Regions from separate parts of the Mycolicibacterium tusciae JS617 genome, predicted to be linked through region 2. Evidence: predicted binding sites of a transcription regulator. Region 2 holds the regulator's gene; each other region holds the start of a gene.

Region 1 (4,380 bases), 110 kb from region 2:
AGATATAGACGTGCAGCAGCGCCGCGAGAGCCGCGAAAATCAACCCTGCGTAAATCATTCAGGCACCCACGCTTTCGACTCGAATCACCGGCATCTTCCCTATTCGAACAGGCCGGGCTGGCCAAAGCCAGTGGCTCCGGGCGGCGGCGTCATGCCGAGGTGGGTCCAGGCCTGGGCGGTGGCGATGCGTCCGCGGGGCGTGCGGGCGATCATCCCGGCACGCACCAGGAACGGCTCGCAGACCTCTTCGACCGTCGCGGCTTCCTCGCCGACGGCAACCGCCAAGGTCGATACCCCGACGGGACCGCCGCCGAAACTGCGTGTGAGCGCGGACAATACGGCGCGGTCGAGCCGATCCAGACCGAGCTCGTCGACGTCGTACACCGCCAGAGCGGACTTGGCGATGTCACGGGTGATGACGCCGTCGGCACGCACCTCGGCGAAGTCGCGTACCCGTCGCAACAGCCGGTTCGCGATGCGCGGCGTGCCACGTGAGCGTCGCGCCACTTCGGTCCCGGCGTCGCCCTGTAGCTCTATGCCGAGGATGCCTGCCGAGCGGGTCAGCACCCTCTCCAGTTCTGCCGGTTCGTAGAAGTCCATGTGGGCGGTGAAGCCGAACCGGTCGCGCAGCGGGCCTGTCAGCGCACCCGATCGGGTGGTGGCCCCGACAAGCGTGAACGGCGCGACCTCCAGTGGTATGGACGTGGCACCCGGACCCTTGCCCACGACAACGTCGACGCGGAAGTCCTCCATCGCGAGGTAGAGCATCTCCTCGGCAGGCCTGGCGATGCGGTGGATCTCGTCGATGAACAGCACGTCGTGCTCGACAAGGTTCGACAGCATCGCCGCCAGGTCACCCGCGCGTTCCAGGGCCGGGCCCGAGGTGACCCGCAGCGAGGTGCCCAGCTCGGCCGCGATGATCATCGCCAGTGACGTTTTGCCCAGGCCCGGTGGGCCCGACAGCAGGATGTGATCCGGTGTGCCACCGCGGTTCTTGGCGCCCTCGAGGACCAACTGCAGCTGCTCGCGCACGCGGGGCTGGCCGATGAACTCACCGAGCGACCGGGGCCGCAGGCTGGCGTCGATGTCCCCCTCGCCGACGGTCAAGGCGGCCGAAACCTCCCTGTCGGAGGTGTCTTCGGATTCCGCGTCCTCGAATCGGCCGGTCACTTCTTTCCCAACATCGACAGCGCCAAGCGCAGCGCACTGGTGGTGTTGGCTTCCGGCTCATTGGCGAGCACCTTATCGGTGGCCTCTTCGGCCTGCTTGAGCGCAAAGCCAAGGCCGACAAGCGCTTCCACGACGGGACCGCGCACGGAATGGCCGTTGAGCGCGGCGGCACCGGACGGTGCGATGACCCCCATCTTGTCGCGTAGGCTCAGCGCCATCAGCTCGGCGGTTTTCTTGCCGACCTTGGGAATCCGGGTCAGCGCGGTGATGTCGGCCTCGGCGATGGCGCGCCGCAGCGTGGGCCCGTCGTACATCGCCAGCGCGCCAAGGGCGATGCTCGGCCCGATGCCGGACACCGCGAGCAGCGTCAGGAACAGGTTGCGGGCATCGGCGTCCGAAAAGCCGTAGAGCGTCATCGAATCCTCGCGCACGATCATCGCGGTGATCAATCGCGCCTCGCTGCCACGGTGCAGGGTCGCCAGCGTCGACGGGGTCGCCATGACCTTGTATCCGACGCCTGCGGCCTCGATGACGACGTGGTCTAGGGCGATGTCGATGACCTCGCCGCGAACGGATGCGATCATCGTGCCGCCTTCACTTTCGCCTTGATCGTTGCCTTGTACTTGCGTTGCTGTTCGGCGGCCAAGGCCTCAGCGGCGGCCATGCGCGCGATCATCGGGGCGCGCCAGCAGTGACAAATCGCCAGCGCCAGCGCGTCGGCCGCGTCGGCGGGCGTCGGTTTTGTCTGCAGCGCAAGGATTCTCGTCACCATCGCGGTGACCTGCGCCTTATCGGCCCGACCGTTGCCGGTGACGGCGGCCTTGACCTCGCTGGGTGTGTGGAAATGTACGTCGATGTCGCGTCTGGCGGCGGCGAGCGCGATCACACCGCCGGCCTGCGCTGTCCCCATCGCCGTGTTCGCGTTCTGGTTGGCGAACACTCGCTCGATCGCGATGACATCGGGGCGGTGGGTGTCCATCCAATACTCGACGGCGTCGCTGATGGTCAGCAGCCGACGATGCAGGGGCTCGTCGGACGGAGTCCGGACGACGTCGACGTCCAGCGCAATGACCTGCCGTCCGGTGCCACCCTCGATGACGGACAGCCCGCACCGCGTCAACCCGGGATCGACACCCATCACCCGCACGGGCCAGCTCCTTGTCTGTGAACACCTGTTCGAAGGAGCTTAACGCCGACAAGGGACACCTCAGCGGCTCGACACGCCCCCGTCACCGGCCTCACGCCTAAAGCCCAAGATCAGCCGCGCGGTCGTGCTCTAAGCCTCGATCCACCGACTGACCTGGTGTTTTCTGGGTGTCGGAATGAGGAAAGTGCCCTCTGAACTGGGATGATTGTAGTTCTCACACAAACAATCGGGTCAGTTCGGAAAGGCACTTCCAGTGCAAGTTTCGCACAGCTTCGCTTCGCAGTCAGCGGTGTTCGATGACGATCATCTCGTGTCGTGCGCCGGGCTGGTACCGGTGATGACGTTGGCCCAGCAGACCGGGCTGACTCGGCTTCTCTCGGAGAAGGTCCAGATCGTCGCGCCGCGGATCAAGTCCGGGGCGGCCAACCCGTCTCCGAAACTGGCCACGCTGATCGCGGGCATGTGCGCGGGCGCGGACTGCATCGACGACATCGACCTGGTCCGCAGCGGCGGCATGACGACGCTCTTCGACGGCGTGTACGCACCGTCGACGGTCGGAACGTTGTTGCGAGAGTTCACCTTCGGTCACGCCCGCCAACTCGAATCGGTACTACGTGACCATCTGGTGGCGCTGTGTGGGAGGGTCGACCTGCTCCCTGATGCCGCCAAGGGGTCGGTGTTCATCGACATCGACTCGCTGCTACGTCCGGTCTACGGGCGCGCCAAACAGGGCGCCTCCTACGGACACACCAAGATCGCCGGCAAGCAGATCCTGCGCAAGGGACTCTCACCGCTGGCCACCACCATCAGCACCGCGGGGTCGGCACCGGTGATCGCCGGGATGCGGCTACGCGCGGGCAAGACCGCCTCGGCCAAGGGTGCCGGGCGCATGGTCGCCCAAGCCATCAGAACCGCCCGCGCCGCCGGAGCCAGCGGGCAGATCCTGGTGCGCGGCGACTCGGCCTACGGCAACCGGGCGGTGGTGCGGAGCTGCCTGCGCGCGGGCGCCCGGTTCTCGCTGGTGATGATCCGAAACCCCGCCGTGGAACGCGCGCTGGCCGCCATCGACGAGAGCGCCTGGACCCCGGTGTCTTATCCCGGCGCAGTCCAAGATCCCGATACCGGGGCCTGGATCTCTGATGCCGAAGTCGCCGAAATCCCCTACACCGCTTTTGCATCCACCCCCGATCGAATCACCGCGCGCCTCATCGTGCGTCGAGTCAAAGACGCCCGGTTTCCCGACGCACTGTTTCCGGTCTGGCGATATCACCCGTTCTTCACCAACACCGACCTGCCCGCCGATCAGGCCGACATCACCCACCGCCAACACGCGATCATCGAGACCGTGTTCGCCGACCTGATCGACGGACCGCTGGCACACATCCCGTCGGGCCGCTTCGGGGCGAACTCCGCCTGGATCCTGTGCGCGGCCATCGCCCACAACCTGCTGCGCGCCGCCGGGGTGCTGGCAGGTGAGAACCACGGCCGGGCGCGGGGATCCACACTGCGCCGCAAGATCGTCAACATTCCCGCGCGACTCGCCCGTCCGCAACGCCGGCCCATCCTGCACCTACCCACCCACTGGCCCTGGTCTCGGGCCTGGCTCATGCTGTGGCACAACATCATCGGCCCTAGCCCGCCCAATGCCGCTACTGTCTGACCACCTGGCCGAAAGCCCCCGAACGGAGCGCAGAGGAAAAGCTGGGCAAACCAGCAGCTACCTCATGCGCACAACCCGACGACCAACGACAGCCCGACCTCACAGCCACACACCAGGTCAGTCGGTGGATCGAGGCTAAGGGGTTGATCGCACGCACGTGGTGCTTGTAATCAACCCGCGAAGCGCTGAGCCGCCAGCGAGAACACCGTGCCGTTGGGATCTGTGAGAACTGCCACGATGTGTATTTTGCTTGCCCTCAGGGGTATTCCGCCCGATTGAGCGCGCACACGGCGATCCGTCGATGTGACGACGCCAGTGCGCGGCGCTACCGTCGCGAAGAGACCCGACCCCGACCCGTGGAGCTGATCTCACCTAATGCCCGACGAGAACGAACTGCAGACCG
Region 2 (4,380 bases):
CGGCAAGGACGGACTGAGGCAGAACTTCGCCGGCGGCACGATCTTCTACACGCCCGCCACCGGTGCGAACGTCGTGACCGGGCAGGTGCTGGCCAAGTACGAGAGCGTGGGTGGGCCGGAGGGCGATCTCGGGTTCCCCATCACCAGCGAGGTCGACGGTGGACTCGCCACCGAGAGTCGCATGTCCAGCTTCGCCGCCGAGGACAAGCCGATCATCTTCTGGACCCCCGAGCATGGCGCGGTGATCGTTCGTGGCGCGATGGCAGCAGCCTGGGAGAAGCTGGACGGGGCGAAGGGCGCACTCGGCGCGCCGATGGCCGACCAGACCGAGGCCGGTGACATTGTCACGCAGCGATTCAGCGGCGGCGTCGTCTCGTGGGACCGATCGAAGAACACATTCACCACCGAACCAGCGAATTTGGCTTCCGAACTGTCCGGACTCGAGGTGCCGGGGCAGAAGTCGCCTGACGCGCCGAGCGCCGCCCCGCAGGCATCGGATTCCAACGGCGACAAGTGGTTCAAACCGAACTTGTGGTGGCTGCTGGCCCTCGTGCCATTGGTGGCCCTGGTCGGAGTGGTGTTGTTGGTAACCGGGCTGCGGCGGCGCAAGGAGGATCCCTTCGCGGCGGACGGCTCCTTCGTGCATGACGAATCCCGGTTCAACGGCGACGGCGAACCCGCCTACAGCGCCGCCGTCGGTGCTCCTGAACGGGGGACCACCGACGACGAATATGCCGCGGCGATGTTCGGTGACCGGTATGCCAGTGGGGGCTCGGATTCACTGCCAGGCAGTAGCGATGTGTCCCCTTCGGAGGACGACCTGTGGGGAGCGCCGGCGAGGGTCGAAGGGGGCATCGAAGGGAATCAGGAAGACCAGGAGAACGAGGAACAGCCGCCTGCTCCCGAAGACGAGCCAGGTGAGTACGACGATACGGATGCGGTCGACACCGCACCGACCCGCGTTCCCACCGAAACGGCCGTTGCCACCGCCGCAGCCGCTGCGGCGATGACGCGTGATCCGCTCACTGATACCGGGCGTCACGCCCGTATTGAAATCGACGATGATCCTTCGCCGCAGCGCGTGGCATTTGTGTTGCCGCTCGACGACCCGAACGAGGCGCCGGACGGATATCCGATCAAGGCGAATACGAAGGCGGGTGTGTACTGGGCGCCCGGCAGTGCCCTGTATGACGACGCCAGTGCCGAAATCTGGTTCGCGACTGAAGAACTCGCGAGGCTGAACGGCTTCGACGCCGACGGCGATCTTGCCCGCTAGACCTTGCGGAGGACCGTCACGACCTTGCCGAGCACCGCGGCGTCGTTGCCGGAAATCGGGTCGAACGCCGGGTTGTGCGGCATCAGCCACACCTGACCGCGGGTGCGCTTGAACGTCTTCACCGTGGCTTCACCGTCGATCATCGCGGCGACGATGTCGCCGTTATCGGCGACGTTCTGCTGACGCACGACCACCCAGTCGCCGTCGCAGATTGCCGCGTCGACCATGGAGTCGCCGACCACTTTGAGGAGGAACAGCGAGCCCTCGCCGACCAGTTCACGCGGCAGCGGAAAGACATCCTCGATGGCCTCTTCGGCCAGGATCGGGCCGCCGGCAGCGATGCGGCCGAGCACCGGCACGAACGTCGGCTCCGGTAGCGCGTCGGACCCAGCCACGTCGGTCGTGACGATCGATGCCGCTGCGACGTCCTCGGCGCTGCGCACATCGACTGCGCGCGGTCGATTGGGATCTCGGCGGATGAAGCCTTTGCGCTCCAGAGTGCGCAGTTGGTGGGCTACCGACGAAGTCGAGGTGAGCCCGACCGCGTCGCCGATTTCCCTGATGCTCGGGGGATACCCGCGACTGGTCACCGATGTGCGGATGACCTCGAGAATGGTGCGCTGACGCTCAGTCAGACCCGTTTCGAGCCCTTGGCGTCCGCCCGTACTGTCCGCGCCGCCGGGGGTGTCGCTGTTGGAGTCCATGGCGCGAATGTAGCCCGTGGCCGTCGAATAATCAAACATGTGTTCGAGGCGTGTCGCATTGATTGCGAGTGGACCGAGCCGGGCGCAGGGACTTGGCCGGACCTGTCGGTGGGGCCCGATATCGTTTGGCAACAGTTCGATCACATGTTCTATTAATCGAACACGTGAGCGAGTATGTTCGAACACAAGAGCGAACGACCTCGGACCGGAAGGCAGGAAGATGACCATTCTCGACACTCGGGAGATCCAGGCAACGCCCGTGGTCAGGCCGGTAAACCGGCCGGCAGGTGCACGGCGGCGGTCAGCGTCGCGTCGGCCGGGCGGTGCCCCGGTGCGGTATCGGAACTCCGGCGTCCTGGTATCACGTGCCTCGCACCGGCGCCGGCCGATCACGCCGGTCACCACGGTCCTGTTGGCGGTTGTCGCCGCGGGTATCACCGTGTGGCTCGGGCTGGTGGCGCAATTCGGCGGTGTGGTCGGTGAATCCGCCCCCGTGCCCGACAAGCTTGCGGTGGTCCAGGTGCAGACGGGCGAGACGCTGCAGCAGGTGGCCGGCCGGGTCGCCCCCGACGCGCCGGTAAGCCAGGTCATCGACCGGATCCGCGAGCTCAACCAACTCGACACGGTCGCGATTCACGCCGGCCAGACGCTGATCGCGCCGATCGCCTGACGGTGCGCTGTGAGCGGTGAAAACATCGGTCGCACAGCGAGTTTCGCAAATGCACCCACCGGATGCGCCCCAATCAACTCGAATCTGGGCTCGCGCAACGCTGCGCAGGTAGGCTCAGAGGCGTTCGAGTTAATCGTCTTGTGGCGCGGCGAAGGAGCGGTGATGCACTGTCCGTTCTGCCGTCACCCCGATTCCAGAGTGGTCGACTCTCGCGAAACCGACGAGGGCCAGGCGATTCGGCGCCGCAGATCATGCCCGGAATGCGGTCGGCGCTTCACGACGGTCGAGACCGCGGTGCTTGCCGTGGTCAAACGCAGCGGTGTCACCGAGCCGTTCAGCCGGGAGAAGGTCGTCAAAGGGGTGCGCCGCGCATGTCAGGGCCGGCAGGTCGACGACGACGCGCTGAACCTGCTCGCTCAGCAGGTCGAGGACGCCGTGCGCGCCACAGGTTCGCCCGAAGTGCCGAGCAATGAAGTGGGCCTGGCCATACTCGGGCCACTCCGAGAACTCGACGAGGTGGCGTACCTACGGTTCGCCTCCGTCTACCGCGGATTCACCTCGGCCGAGGATTTCGAGCGTGAGATAAAGGCGCTGCGGGAGCATCGCAAGTCTCCGCAGCCGGCCCAGAGCTGAACAGCCCGTTAGTCGATCTGTTTCGTGCCGTCGCTGACGACGCGTCCCGCGACACGCACCCAGCCCTCAGGACTCCACTCGGTGGAGATCATCGACCCCTTGCCCTGCACGATCTCGAGGTCGCGGCTGAGGTAGTCGGTGATCCGCACCGCGGCGGCGCCCGTGGCCTCGTCCTCTGGAACGCCGAGGTGGCTGGCGAACATGCGTGAGCGGATCGTTGCGGCCGATCGGTCAAGCCAAGTCCACAGATAGTGCTCGACGTCATCGCTGTAGTCGGAGGGATCCGCCGCCATCAGTTCGTCGACGGAGGCAAGGTCATAGATCGCGAAGTCCGGGGCCCATTCCGCGCGTGCGCTGACGGCCGTCAGTTCGCCGTCGTACGTGACCTGCACAATGCCCGCCGGCACCTGCAAGGTGTTGATCGCAGAACCTTGATCGCGCAGCCACCACGAAGCGCCCACAGTGGGGTGTCCGGCGAAGGGCAACTCGACCACCGGGGTGAAGATGCGTGCGTGCGCGGTGTTGGACCCGCCTGCCGGTAGATCGATGAATATTGTTTCGCTATAACCCAATTCGGTAGCGATCCGCTGGCGATCGGTGGGGGCAACAGTGCTGTTGTCGACTACGCCTAGCGGATTTCCAAAGTTGCCGTCCACGTCGGTGAATACCCGCAGAACTGTTACGTCGATGGCCATGGCCCCGATGCTACTTACCGGAGTCGCGCCGCAATCGTCAGGTGGCGCTGCGCTCGTCGTGGCCCATCGCGTCGAGAACGGCATCCCGCGTGTCGGCCGGGCCGGAAATCGTGCCCTTTTCGATGCCGGTTCGCAGCAGTCCACGGAGATAGTCCTGGTCGTAGACGGCGGGTTCGGTGGAACCGATGAAGCGTTCCACCGCCTCGACGAAGCGGTCGGGATCGTCGTGAAAGGGGAAGTGCCCGGAACCGTCGAAGATCTCCAAATGTGAGCCGGGCATCGCCGCATGCGCCATGCGGGCGTGACTTACCGGAATCACCGAGTCTCCGCTTCCCCAAATCAGTTGCACTGGAACGGATTGTGTCAAGTAACACCGGTCAAGCATCGTGACGACCTGGCCTC
Region 3 (4,380 bases), 910 kb from region 2:
ACCTCGTCGGATTCATCGCCGGTGAGGGTCAGTACTGGGCCGTGCTGTCGGCGGCCGCAACCATGGCAGCACTTCCTGTGATCCTGTGCGGGTGGTTCGCACAGAACAAACTGGTGCGCGGACTTTCGTTCGGCGCGATCAAGTAACCCCCGAAACCCCGACAAACACGGAGAACCCCAATGGCATCCATCACCTACACCAACGCCACCTGCATCTACGAGGGCTCGGACAAGCTCGCGGTCGATGCACTCAATCTCGACATCCAAGACGGCGAATTCGTTGTCCTGGTGGGCCCGTCGGGATCCGGGAAGAGCACCGCGCTGCGCATGCTCGCCGGCCTCGAGGACATCGATGAGGGCACCATCGAGATCGGCGGCAAGAACATGGTCGGCGTGCCGTCCAAGGATCGCGACATCGCGATGGTGTTCCAGAATTACGCGCTGTATCCGAACAAGACCGTCGCGGAGAACATGGGCTTCGCGCTGAAACTGCGCGGCGTGTCCGCCGACGAGCGCCGCAAGAAAGTCGAGGATGCGGCGAAGATCCTCGACCTCACCGAGTTCCTGGACCGCAAGCCCGCCAAGCTGTCCGGCGGCCAGCGTCAGCGCGTGGCGATGGGACGCGCCATCGTTCGCGAGCCTCAAGTGTTCTGCATGGACGAACCGCTCTCGAACCTCGACGCAAAGCTGCGCGTGCAGACCCGCACCCAAATCGCAGCGCTGCAAAGGCGTCTCGGCACCACCACCGTGTACGTCACGCACGACCAGGTCGAGGCCATGACTATGGGCGACCGGGTCGCCGTTCTGCGGTTCGGCAAACTGCAACAGTTCGCTTCTCCGAGCGAGCTTTACGACAGGCCGGCCAATGCCTTTGTCGCCGGGTTCATCGGCTCACCCGCGATGAATCTGCTGACGGCCCCGATCGTCTCCGACGGTGTGCGACTCAGCGAGGACTCCACGTTGCCGTTGGAGCGCGAACACCTGACGAAGTTGGCCGACGCCGGCGTCGACACCGTCACGGTCGGTATCCGCCCCGAGGACTTCGAGGTGTCACCGGGAGGCGGCATCGACGTGGTCATCGACCTCGTCGAAGACCTGGGCAGCGAGACCTACCTCTACACCCACGCGCACCCCGACGTGCAGTTGGTGGCACGGTCGCTGTCGCGCACTCCGGTGAAGCTCGCTGACACCGTGGAGTTGCGCATGAAGCCGGATGGCAAGGTGCATCTGTTCCATCCCGAGACCGGCGACCGTATCAACTGAGCATGCGTGCGCCGTCCGGCGGGCAGGAGCGGCGGGCCCACGCGCGTAGCGCAGGGGGCGACCGGGGAAAATGAGCGAGTTCCGGCTCCGCACACCGACTCCGGGTCTGCTGGCGCTGCCGTGGGATCGGCCGCTTCACGAGTGGACGGTCCCCGACGTCCCGTTGCGCGACATCGCGGTGGGGCCCAGCCGTCACCCGGTGAAGTTCGTCGACGCCGACAACGCACTGTGGGCGGTCAAGGACATGCCGCCCCGAATCGCGGCCAAGGAGTACGACGTCCTACGGCGGCTCGAGGAGATGGGCCTGCCCGCGGTGCGTCCCGCCGGTGTGGTGGTGCAGCCCGAGTTCGACACCGCGATTCTGGTCACCCGCTATCTCGAGGGGTCCTGGCAGTATCGTCGGCTGTTCATGCGGTTGCCGCCGGATCAACCCAAGCACCGCGCCCGGCTGTTGGACGGGATGGCCGGCTTGTTGGTTGAGCTGCACCGACACGGTGTGTTCTGGGGTGACTGCTCGCTGGCCAACACGTTGTTCTCCCGTGACGGCCAGATCCTTCAGGCGTGGCTCGTCGACGCCGAGACCTCTGAGGTGCATCCCGCTCTGAGCCGGGGTCAGCGCGAACACGACCTCGACATCATGGTCGAGAACGTCGCGATGGGAATGGTCGACCTCGCCGAACGCCTCGGGCAAACCGCCCTGGAAGACGTGTTGATCGCAGAGGTGGAGCAGGCCAGAACCCGTTACGAGACGCTCTGGGAGACGCTGCACGCCGAGCCTGTCTTCGGCTTCACCGACCGCTACCGCGTCGAGGGAACCGTCCGGCGCCTCAACGAGCTCGGGTTCGCGGTCGACGAAGTCACCCTCGCACCGGTCAGCGATGACCCGGACCAACTCAGAATCCGTGTCGCCGTTGGTGATCGGCGCTACCATGCGCAGCGCCTTCAGCAACTCACCGGACTGAATGTGGGCGAGGGACAGGCGCAGATACTGCTCGGCGATCTGTTGGCCTATCAGGCGCAGTTGTGCCGAGAGGCGGGTCACGATGTCGATGAGTCCACGGCGGCGCGCCTGTGGGTGATCGAGGTGCTGACCCCCTACGAGCGCCTCGCGCACGACGTCGTCAACCAAAAGGGAACGCCGATCCAGGCCTACTGCGACCTGCTCGAGGTGCGGTGGCTACTGAGTGAGCAGGCAGGCCATGACGTCGGAACGAACAAGGCACTCGCGGCCCTGGCCCGCGGCGTCATCCCGACCGATTCCGCCGCGAAGATGGCCATCGCTGAGGTGCCGACAGAGCCGTTCGAGGTGCTTCAGTTCGACGATGAGTGAGCGACAATCGAGCGACAAAGTCGCTCGGATTCGTCTGCATGACAACGCTTTCCGTTCTTAGAGAACTCTTCGAATTTTTCCTAGAGTGTTCTTAGAGTTCGAACCTATGTTCGAGATATGGCAGTGGAGGCGGTGCAGGCAGCGGTGAGCGCGCTGCGCGCCGCCCACGATGAATTGGCCGCGCTGCCCGTCGATTTGCTCACCAAGGACGAGTTGGTGGGGGCGCTCGATGAGTTGGAAACCCTGTGGTGTCAGTTGCCGGCCCAACGTCACCGCTTGTTGGCCGGCCTGCAGGCCGAGGCGACGGCTAAAGAAATGGGTGCTAAGTCCTGGCGTCAGGTGTTGGCGATCCGGTGGCGCATCTCGACATCGGAGGCGGGTCGTCGCCTCGATGAGGCCGCGGTGTTGGGGCCGCGGCGCACACTGACCGGAGAGCCTCTGGATCCGGTGTTGCCGTGCACCGCGCTGGCTCAACGGCGCGGGGTGATCAACGGTGAGCACGTCAAGATTGTGCGCGAGACGATGGAGCGCATTCCGCCCGCGGTCGACACGCTGACGCGCGCGCAGATCGAAATCGATCTGGTCGGCCACGGGATCGGGTTGGGGCCCAAGGAACTCAAGGACAAGGCCGAGCGGACCCTGTTTCTGCTGGATCAGGACGGTCCCGAACCCGATGACACCGAACGCCAGCGCCGCCGCGGGGTGCGGATGGGCCCGCAGGGCCGCGACAAGATGACCCCGTTGTCAGGCACTATCACCCCTGAGGCGGCGGCGATCTATGAGGCGATCTTCGCCAAATGGGCCGCACCGGGAATGTGCAATCCTGCCGAGGAAAACCCGTGTGTGTCGGGCACTCCGACGCAGGCCCAGATCGACAACGATCACCGGACGCTGGCGCAGCGCCAGCACGATGCGCTGGTCGCGGTGGGTCGTAGTGTGCTGCAAAGCGGTGAGCTCGGGCAGCACAACGGGTTGGCGACCTCGATCATCGTGCGTACCACGCTGCAGGATTTGGAGAGCCGCGCCGGGGTCGGTGTCAGCGGCGGGGGCACGGTGATCCCGATCAAAGATGTGATCCGGATGGCGGCTCACGCCCATCACTTCCTGGCGGTGTTCGACAGGGCCACCGGTGCGGCACTAAATCTGTTCCGCACCCGACGCACCGCCTCCCCAGCACAACGAATCATGCTCATCGCGCGTGATGGGGGTTGCACCAAACCCGGGTGCACGGTGCCCGCGTACGGCAGCCAGGTCCATCACGCGGCCCGCGATTGGGCTGATGGCGGCCACACCAACGTCGATGACCTCGGCCTGGCGTGCGGGCCGGATAACCGCATGGTCGGCCCGGGAGGTTGGACGACGCGGATCAATGCTGACAACGATGTGGAATGGATCCCACCGCCACAGTTGGACACCGGCCAGGCCCGAGTCAACGACTACCACCGCCCCGAACGCCTCCGCCCACCCGCCGACGACGAACCACCCGCGGGGGACGCGTCAGCCAAGGAACCACCCGCCAAGGAACCACCCGCCGGCGAACCGCTCGCCGATGCCCAACCGTTCGAGGACGAATGGTTCGAGGACGACTGGCTCGAGGGACCGCCTGATTACGAACCATACGACGAAGAATTACTAGCCGACGACCATCCTCACGAACCCGGCGGGCCGGAACCCAACGCCGCCTGATGGCGCTGGGTCGACAACTCGATCAACTGATCAGCCGACCACCGCAGGGTTGGCCGGGTCGAGACCGCTCGGCAGGTTCGGGCTCAGGCCGCCTCCACTTCC
Region 4 (4,380 bases), 1.0 Mb from region 2:
GCAGCCAGCGGCCGAACCGCGGGTGCAGCGTCAACAGGGCGTGAGTTCCCGTGTGGTCGACCACCAAAGCCGAGCCGGTCACATGCCCGGGCTCGCATGAGCGCAGGCATCCGTCGGGACGCGCGGCCAGGAACGCCAGCACGGCGTGGCGCAGCGTGTCCTGACCCGGATCGGGTGTCTGCCATTGGGTCAACGTCTCGACCGCCGACGAGTGCAGGCTCATCTGAGTCCTGTGCTCTTCGCGCAAGCGCTCATCTGAGTCCTCTGCTCTTCGCGCAAGCGCTCATCTGAGTCCTCTGCTCTTCGCGCAAGCGCTCATCGCCGCACCAGCAGGTCGTCCGTCGGCGCCGGATCGCGTGGTCCCGACAGCCCGGAACCCTCTTCGGGATAGCCGATCGCGATGGCGCCCAACGGCTCCCAGTCTTGCGGCAGGCCGAGCTCGTCACGCACCAGACCAGCGGCGAAGATGGTGGATCCGATCCAGCAGCTGCCCACACCCCGCACGGCAAGCGCGACGAGAAGAGCCTGGACCGCGGCGCCGACGGCGACGGTGAACATCGTGTGCTCCGCGGCGGTGCGTTCGGCGTCGGGGTAGCTGTGCGCGCCGTCGGGCACCAAGAAAGGGATGACGAGTTCGGGTGCGTCGTAGAGGATCTGGCCGCGGTCGACGCGGCGCTCGACGGCGTCGGCCGGTCGGCCGTCGCCCGTGAGGTCGGCACGCCACTTCGCCTTCATCCGGTCGAGCAGGGCCAACCGCACCGCCGGATCCTGCATCCATACGAAGCGGACGGGACGGGTGTGATGTGGCGCCGGAGCGGTGAGTGCCTCGGCGACGGCGGCCTCGATCTTCTCGGGTGCCACGGGCTCACTGCTGAAGGCGCGCACCGACCGCCGTAACAGCTGGGCCTGGAGGCGACCGAGCGCTATCGCCTCCTCGGTGCCCAGCCAGAAGAGATCGTCCTCACCGGCGCGCACCAGGTGGCCGGCGTTGGAGCCGTTGTCTCGCAGGGACAGCCCGCGCACCACCGCCACCGGGAGGTTGGTCAGCTTGCCCTTGACGAGGTCGGCCGCGGCGGCGATCTCGTCGGCGACGGCGATTTCGGTGACGATCAACTCGTTGCCGTGCCGGTCTACCGACCCCTCGTACCCATGCAGCACCGTCAGGCCGGCCGCGCCGATCGCGACGTCCGTCTGTCCGTTCCGCCACGCTCGGCCCATGGTGTCGGTGACCACCACCCCCACGGTGACGCCGAGGCGTTGGCGCAGTCCGTCCCGCAACGCCGCGGCACTGCCGTCGGGGTCGGTGGGCAGCAGTGCGAGTTCGGCCGAGTCGACGTTGGAACCGTCCACACCGGCTGCCGCCTGAACCAGACCGATAGCGTTCTCGGTGATCAGGGTCTTGCCCTTGCGTGCCAGTACTCGCACTGCCTCCGCATCGATCAGCTTGCGCCGCAGGGCGTCTCGCTCGTCGGCGTCGACGGGTGCGGCTACGATGCGGCCCTCACACTTGGATATCACCTTGCTGGTGACCACCAGGATGTCGTCATCGCGTAGCCAGGGCGCCGCAGACGCGATGGCGGCGGTGAGATCGTCGCCCGGGCGGAACTCGGGAAGCCCTGGCACAGGGATCATTTCGATGGCTGCGGCAGATCCGTGTTCCGTCATTGGCGTGGATCCAACTTCAGCCCGGCCAGGTCCAACCCGGCGCGCACCATTTCGGCCGTCGTCGCGGGATTCTTCATCAACAGCGGCACCGCGCGCACCTCGATGCCGTCGATCTCGGCGTGGTCTCCCTCGTGTACGAGCCAGCCGTCGAGGATGCCGGTGCCGCTGCGGGCCCCGTAGTGGGTGCCGACCGCTTCGGAGGTACTGGCCACACCGATGACCGAAAGGCATTCGTCAGCCATGCCGCGCAACGGCTTACCGGCGATGATGGGGGAGTAGCCGATGACCTGTGCCGTCGTCGTGCGCAGCGCACCGCGGATGCCTGCGATATTCAAGATCGATCCGACGCTCACCACCGGATTGGACGGAGCCACCAAGACGACGTCGGCGGTTTCGATGGACTCGACAACACCGGGACCGGCAGTCGCCGTATCGGCGCCGACGAACGCGAAGCTGTGGGTGGGTACCTGCGCGCGGTAGCGCACCCACCACTCCTGGAAGTGGATCGCCCGCTTCTCGCCGTCCTCGGGATCGGTGATGACAACATGAGTTTCGCTGCGATCGTCACTGGCGGGTAACAATCGCGCACCGGGCGACCATCGGCCACATAACGCCTCGGTTACCTGTGACAGCGGATATCCGGCACGCAACATTTGACTGCGCACAAGGTGGGTGGCGAGGTCGCGGTCGCCGAGGCCGAACCAGTCGGGCTGCACACCGTAGGCGGCGAGTTCTTCCTTGGCGTGCCAGGTTTCGTCGCGATGGCCCCAGCCACGCTCTGGGTCGATGCCGCCGCCCAACGTGTACATGCAGGTGTCGAGGTCAGGACAGATCCGTACGCCGAACATCCACGCGTCGTCACCGACGTTCACGACCGCGGTCAACTCGTGTGGTGAGGGGTCCGCAGAATCCCCGAACTGCCCCAGCCCCAACAGGTGCTGCACGCCGAGCAGGAAGCGGGCGCCGCCCACACCGCCGACCAGAACCGTGACCTTCACAGTGACCGACATTAGGCCGTCGGGGCCGAGCGAGGGCAGGTGGCCGAGGGTGTGACAGACACGCCGATATTTCGACGCGCCGAATTCGGGTCACGGAATGGTATGAATTTCTGTTCCAACGCTTGACCACGGCAGCTAGCGCGTGTGTAATCACACCAGTGTCATTTCGCGGTTGGCCGGCCGGTTTCGGTGTCGCAGACCGAGATTCGATCATATGTTCGAATCGAGATGGCCGCACAGAACACAATGGGGCTCTATTCACGGATCTACGACATCAGGTGAGGAGGCGGAAAATGTCTTTTGAGTTCAGCGATTTCGATCATGTGGTCCGGTTCGACGACCGGGTACTCGGCTCAGTTGACAGCGCGCCGCACACCAATACCGGACCGGCACCGTTCGAGACGCCGCGGCGTCCCCAGTTAAGTCTGGTGCCTGCCCCGATTGATGTGGCGCCGGTAATCCCGGCATTGCCGGCAATGCTCACGCCGGAGGACGACCTCTGGCAAGAGAAGGCATTGTGTGCGCAAACCGACCCCGAGGCATTCTTCCCGGAGAAGGGTGGCTCGACCCGCGAGGCCAAGCGCATCTGCCAGGGCTGCGAGGTGCGCGACGCGTGCCTCGACTACGCGCTGGCCAAGGATGAACGCTTCGGCATCTGGGGCGGCCTCTCCGAGCGTGAGCGCCGCCGCCTCAAGCGCGGAGTGATCTAAGGGGCCCGTTCACACATCCTCGATCGTGGGGTCGATAACGGAGGGTTCGACTCCCAGATAGGTGGCCACCTGCGCCACCAGGATTTCATGCAGTAGCTCTGAGAGCTCGACGGTGTCTTTGGCCCGTCGCTCGATCGGCTTGCGGAACAACATAATTCGCGCCCGCGTCGCGTTACCGCGAACATCGACACCGGCCGGGATCAGCCGGGCCAGCGCGACAGGCCCGTCGGCGATGACCTCGGCGGGCCACTGGACGCTTTCGGGATCCTTGGGTGCGATCCGGGGGATTTCGTCGACGGCGATGTCGAGTGCCGACAGGCGTTCCTGCCATCGGCGTTCGATCGGCTCATAAGCCTCCAGCACGGCCATGTCGAACAGTTCGGCGCGGCTGCGCCAGCCGGGCACCGTCGCCGGAATGAGCGGCCCGCGCATCTCGCGGCCGCGGCGTGATCGCAAGTGTCGGCGCCCGATGCCGGTTATCGCGTGCTCCTTCGTCCAAATACGCAAATCGTCCGCAACGACACAGATCGTAACGGTTGGAGATCGACACTCAGATGCGCGCGTGTCCGGCGGCGTGCGCCGTTTGCGCACGATAGATTCTCGCTGTGAACGTTCCCCGTCGCTGCTGCCGGCCCGGGTGCCCCCACTATGCAGTTGCGACGCTGACCTTCGTCTACTCCGACTCGACGGCAGTCGTCGGCCCGCTGGCCACGGTGTCCGAGCCGCACTCGTGGGATCTGTGCGTGCTGCACGCCGGCCGAATCACTGCCCCGCGCGGCTGGGAGCTGGTTCGCCACGCGGGTCCACTGCCGAGCCACCCCGACGAGGATGACCTGGTGGCGCTGGCCGACGCGGTGCGTGAAGGGCGCGATGTCTCTGCCCCGATCAACGGAGTGGCCGCGGGGTTTTCCGATCCGGTCACCGGGATGCCCGGCGGGGCGCTCATGGCGCCGCCGGCCCGACGGGCCGACCCCAACGGGCGACGGCGGGGCCACCTGCGGGTGTTG

The links. The regulator LexA, encoded in region 2, represses DNA repair genes until DNA is damaged. The targets are predictions, from matches to a motif close to CGAACANNTGTTCG.
Region 1: the regulator LexA is predicted to act here: its motif matches at 2,336-2,349, upstream of ruvC (crossover junction endodeoxyribonuclease RuvC).
Region 3: the regulator LexA is predicted to act here: its motif matches at 2,692-2,705, upstream of MYCTUDRAFT_RS0205680 (HNH endonuclease signature motif containing protein).
Region 4: the regulator LexA is predicted to act here: its motif matches at 2,871-2,884, upstream of cofD (2-phospho-L-lactate transferase).

The regions. Positions count from the first base shown of each region.
Region 1 covers NZ_KI912270.1:1,533,754-1,538,133, forward strand. Annotated here, with positions in the region: gene MYCTUDRAFT_RS0209625 (DUF1304 domain-containing protein) at 1-58, opposite strand, end outside; gene ruvB (Holliday junction branch migration DNA helicase RuvB) at 100-1,170, opposite strand; gene ruvA (Holliday junction branch migration protein RuvA) at 1,167-1,754, opposite strand; gene ruvC (crossover junction endodeoxyribonuclease RuvC) at 1,751-2,317, opposite strand; gene MYCTUDRAFT_RS0209645 (IS1380 family transposase) at 2,571-3,977, shown strand; gene MYCTUDRAFT_RS0209650 (mechanosensitive ion channel family protein) at 4,353-4,380, shown strand, end outside.
Region 2 covers NZ_KI912270.1:1,641,802-1,646,181, reverse strand. Annotated here, with positions in the region: gene MYCTUDRAFT_RS0210280 (LGFP repeat-containing protein) at 1-1,276, shown strand, start outside; gene lexA (transcriptional repressor LexA) at 1,273-1,980, opposite strand; gene MYCTUDRAFT_RS0210270 (LysM peptidoglycan-binding domain-containing protein) at 2,201-2,650, shown strand; gene nrdR (transcriptional regulator NrdR) at 2,813-3,283, shown strand; gene MYCTUDRAFT_RS0210260 (PhzF family protein) at 3,292-3,978, opposite strand; gene MYCTUDRAFT_RS0210255 (alpha/beta fold hydrolase) at 4,016-4,380, opposite strand, start outside.
Region 3 covers NZ_KI912270.1:729,413-733,792, reverse strand. Annotated here, with positions in the region: gene MYCTUDRAFT_RS0205695 (carbohydrate ABC transporter permease) at 1-146, shown strand, start outside; gene MYCTUDRAFT_RS0205690 (ABC transporter ATP-binding protein) at 180-1,262, shown strand; gene MYCTUDRAFT_RS0205685 (DUF4032 domain-containing protein) at 1,333-2,592, shown strand; gene MYCTUDRAFT_RS0205680 (HNH endonuclease signature motif containing protein) at 2,710-4,278, shown strand; gene MYCTUDRAFT_RS0205675 (hypothetical protein) at 4,309-4,380, opposite strand, start outside.
Region 4 covers NZ_KI912270.1:2,638,406-2,642,785, reverse strand. Annotated here, with positions in the region: gene MYCTUDRAFT_RS0214980 (NUDIX hydrolase) at 1-223, opposite strand, end outside; gene MYCTUDRAFT_RS0214975 (coenzyme F420-0:L-glutamate ligase) at 316-1,665, opposite strand; gene cofD (2-phospho-L-lactate transferase) at 1,662-2,663, opposite strand; gene MYCTUDRAFT_RS42190 (WhiB family transcriptional regulator) at 2,957-3,373, shown strand; gene MYCTUDRAFT_RS0214960 (metallopeptidase family protein) at 3,383-3,805, opposite strand; gene MYCTUDRAFT_RS0214955 (DUF3499 domain-containing protein) at 3,979-4,380, shown strand, end outside.